Regions from separate parts of the Orbus sasakiae genome, predicted to be linked through region 2. Evidence: riboswitches for the same ligand, from Rfam matches in the RefSeq annotation. Region 2 holds a riboswitch; the other holds the start of a gene.
What was found. Region 2 has a riboswitch for thiamine pyrophosphate ahead of thiB (thiamine ABC transporter substrate binding subunit). Riboswitches for the same ligand answer to the same signal wherever they lie in the genome.
Positions count from the first base shown of each region.

Region 1: another riboswitch for thiamine pyrophosphate. It lies ahead of thiM (hydroxyethylthiazole kinase); the one in region 2 lies ahead of thiB (thiamine ABC transporter substrate binding subunit).

Region 1 is NZ_BAABHY010000006.1:169,412-171,622, reverse strand. Features, by position in the region: gene thiE (thiamine phosphate synthase) at 1-553, opposite strand, end outside; gene thiM (hydroxyethylthiazole kinase) at 550-1,353, opposite strand; TPP riboswitch at 1,393-1,502, opposite strand; gene gutQ (arabinose-5-phosphate isomerase GutQ) at 1,703-2,211, shown strand, end outside.
Region 2 is NZ_BAABHY010000001.1:1,084,901-1,087,111, reverse strand. Features, by position in the region: gene argS (arginine--tRNA ligase) at 1-1,080, opposite strand, end outside; TPP riboswitch at 1,197-1,324, shown strand; gene thiB (thiamine ABC transporter substrate binding subunit) at 1,392-2,211, shown strand, end outside.

The DNA of each region.
Region 1 (2,211 bases), on a different contig from region 2:
CATCGATTCCTGTTTGAATAACCGCTTTTACATTGCTTAAATTTATCCCGCCAATCCCAACTGCTGGACATTTTCTTTGTATTATTAGTTGTGAAAATTGCGCAAGTCCTAATGCGGGTGCAGCATCTTTTTTTGAGGTAGTAGGGAAAACAGGGCCAATGCCTAAATAGTTAATGTCAGGCCATACAACATCGCTAAGTTGTTGTTGATTCGATACTGATAGTCCGATCATCTTGTCAGGTCCAATCAACCGACGAACAACATGCACTGGTAAATCATTTTGCCCAACATGGACCCCATCCGCATCAACGGCTAAAGCAATATCAATTTGATCATTAATGATTAGTGGCACAGGCGTGTTCATTAATAGTTGCTTCAATGCTAAAGCAGCCAAATACCAATCTCTACGATGGAACATCTGTTCAGCACGAAGTTGCACTGCCGTCACACCATTACCTACCGCAATTTTTGTGGTATTAACTAATCCCTCAATGCCACCACATAACGTTGGATCCAGCACCAAATAAAGTGATAAATTTAACTGTTTTTTCATGCGCTTTCCCCCCTAGCAAGAGCGAGCTTAATCAATGAGATTTGATCAAGTAGAGAAACCGCAAATGACCCCATACCTTGGCTTTTATTTGCCAATTCTGCGGCCCTTTTCATCACTAAACACGCGGCGGCAGTGGCACTGAATTTATCATTAACATTAGTAACAAATGCAGCAACAAGGGCTGATAATGAACAACCTGCACCTGTCACGCGTGTTAATGCAACATCTCCACCGCTAATCGAATAAACCCGCTTACCATCAGTGATATAATCAATCTGCCCCGTGACAGCAACAATAGTTTGATATTCGATCGCTAATTGTCTGGCTGCACACAGTGCAGATTGAGTACTATCTTGACTATCAGGGCCTTTTGATAATGATTTTTGGTTGGCTAAAACTAAAATTTCAGATGCATTTCCACGAATCACAGACGGTTTAAATGTTAACAACTGTTGCGTAATATCTGTTCGATAGGGTAATGCGCTACTCACGGCAACAGGATCAAGTACCCAAGGGGTTTGCGATTGCATTGCAGAACGAACCGCCAGTAGCATACTTTTGGCTGACGGTGCAGTGATGGTACCAATGTTAATTAATAAACTATCGGATACCTCAACAAAATCGCTGACTTCCTCTTTAGCAACCACCATTGCAGGTACCGCGCCGATTGCTAATAAAACATTAGCCGTAAAATTTTGTACTACATCATTGGTAATACAATGCACTAGCGGTTTGTGATTTTGCAGCTGTTGCAGATAATAAATAGCATCAATAGTCTTAAATGGAATAATCGTTGGCATGCTTCCTCCTCTTTATATGTGTAGAGAAGAATAGCCAATCAAGGTGAGCTATGACTTCCCTACGCTGGTATGAGCCAGATCAGGTTCTACGGGTAAAGTCTCAGCCACATTGCGTAAAAAACAAACGCGTGACACCCCGAGTCAAATACTATTATGACCCGTTAATGTCAGATGATCAACTTATCTTACGAGGGAGGATGAAAATACATTATTGTTAATAATCATAACACTAAAATATTTTCTATAATTACTGATGATTACTTGATACACTACCGAGCGTTACTGACTAATGATTGGTTGATATTTATATCAAATATTAAAAATAAGATTTTACAGTAAGGTTAAAAGAATGAACTCAACAAATCGCAATAAACTGCTGCAATATGGTCGCGAACTTCTCGAACTCGAACTATATGAGGCTCAAAAGTTACCAACACGTCTTGGTGATGATTTTGTTAAAGCATGTGAATTAATATTGTCGATTAAAGGCAAAGTGGTTGTGTCAGGCATTGGGAAATCCGGCCATATTGGTAAAAAAATTGCCGCATCATTAGCAAGCACAGGGACACCTGCATTTTTTATGCACCCATCAGAGGCATTGCACGGCGACTTAGGGATGGTGACAGAAAATGATATTGTCATACTCATCTCCTATTCTGGTCGTGCAAAAGAGTTTAACTTGATATTACCCATACTCAAAGAGATGAAAGTCCCCGTGATTGCCATTACTGGTGGATTAACGTCTCCTTTAGCTAAATCCGCAGATGCACTATTGGATATTAGTATTGAAAAAGAAGCATGCCCAATGGGGTTGGCACCAACATCAAGCTCAACAAATACATTATTAATGGGTGATGC
Region 2 (2,211 bases):
TGGTATATAGTTTGCTTTGTGGGCAATTAGCCAAACTTGCTCTAAATGTTGGTGCTGTCTTGAATCGGTATAATATAAAATACGATCTGCATGTAATTGTTCATAGCGATATTTTACACTTGCAATATCGGTTGTTGCATATAAGTAGCCACCGTCGCGTTTTTGAATAATCACGCCCATTGGTTCGCCTTCTTTATTTTTATATTCATCTAAAAAGACCACTAAAGCACCATCACTTTCAACGGCAATCCCTTTTGCTTTTAGATCGGCAACAATTTGTGGCAACATCGCATTATAAATGCTTTCACCCATGGTATCTTCAAGTGACAATGTCACATTTAAGCGTTTGTATGTTGCAATATTTTGCGACATCGTGATATCAACAAGTTTACGCCACATGGTGCGGCAATATTCATCACCACCTTGTAATTTAACCACATAACCACGGGCCTTTTCAGCAAAAATCGCATCGTCATCATAATGCTGTTTAGCTGCACGGTAGAACGCTTCTAAATCAGCAAGCGCCATGTCATTGGCATTTTCATTTTGCATCTTTTCAAGATAGGCGATTAACATGCCAAATTGAGTTCCCCAATCCCCGACATGGTTAGCACGAATAACATGGTGACCTAAAAATTCTAATACACGTACACTCGCATCACCAATAATAGTTGAACGCAAGTGACCAACATGCATCTCTTTTGCTACGTTAGGAGCCGAATAATCAATTACCACATTTTGTATTTGGGTTGCTAAGGTTAAATTAAGTTTTTCATGTTGCAAGGCGAGCTCATTTTGAGTTGCAAGCCATTGTGCTTTTAGAAAAAGATTAATAAAACCAGGGCCTGCAATTTCAACTTTCTCAATATAATCATCAAGCGTTAAGTGCTGTATAACATTTTCAGCTAACTGACGTGGGTTCAATCCCATTTTTTTGGCAGCCGCCATAATACCGTTAGCTTGGTAATCACCAAACTGGACTTTAGCGGATTGTTTGACTAATGCATCACAATCCTCTGGAGCACCAACGGCTAACATAGCTTGTTTAATTTTGTCTGCTAATAAAATTTGAATATTCACTGAATTTACCTAAAACATTGCTAAAATATTGGCGCATATCATACCTGTAAAGCGCAAGATTGTCATTCTTACAATGTAATTAGGTTTACTTTGTTTTATTATCAGCTAGAATAAATCTGTTCTCAACGGGGAGCATACAGGCGATCGCCTAAGCTGAGAGTTGCTGTTTATCAAGATCATAAAAGCATGACCCGTCGAACCTGAACCGGCTAATACCGGCGGAGGGATTGAGTATGTCTAAGGGGGATCATCACCATCTTTATTGACTCAAACCTTTTGCCCATATTGAAATTTCTTAATCTGGAGGCAAAATGTTTCGTTTTATTTCTGTGCTTATATCATTACTTTTTATCATCACCACAGCGAAAGCAAATGATAAACCGACATTAACGGTTTACAGTTACAGCTCGTTTGGTCCAGCCAAAACACTCAAAGCTGATTTTGAAGCTCAATGTTATTGTGTGGTCAATATTATCAGTATCGGTGATGGCGTCACTATTTTGAATCGACTTCGCTTAGAAGGAAGTCGCACTAAAGCAGATGTTATCATTGGACTTGATACTAACCTAACCAGTACCGCAAAACAGGCTAATTTGGTGCAACCACATCATATAGCAAAACCTCAAAATTTAGCGGTTGATTGGTGGGACAATGATTTTGTTCCTTATGACTATGGTTATTTTGCGTTTATTTATGATAAAGAAAAGATAGCCAATCCTCCAAAAAGTTTTGAACAACTGATTAATAATCAAAACGGTTGGAAAATTGTGTATCAAGATCCTCGAACAAGTACACCGGGATTAGGGTTATTACTCTGGATGAATTATGTTTATGGAACACAGACGCCTCAAGCTTGGCAGCAACTTGCCCAACATACGTTAACTGTAACAAAAGGATGGGGCGAATCTTACGGGCTATTTTTAAAAGGTGAGGCTGATTTTGTTTTAAGCTACAGTACTTCGCCTGTTTACCATATTATTAATGATAATGAACATCGTTACCAAGCGGCTATTTTTGACGAGGGTCATTATAACCAAGTTGAAGTGGCTGCAATCACCAAATATACAAAACAATATGACTTAGCTAACCAGTTTATGGCCTTTTTATTAACACCAAAAACACAAGCAGTGT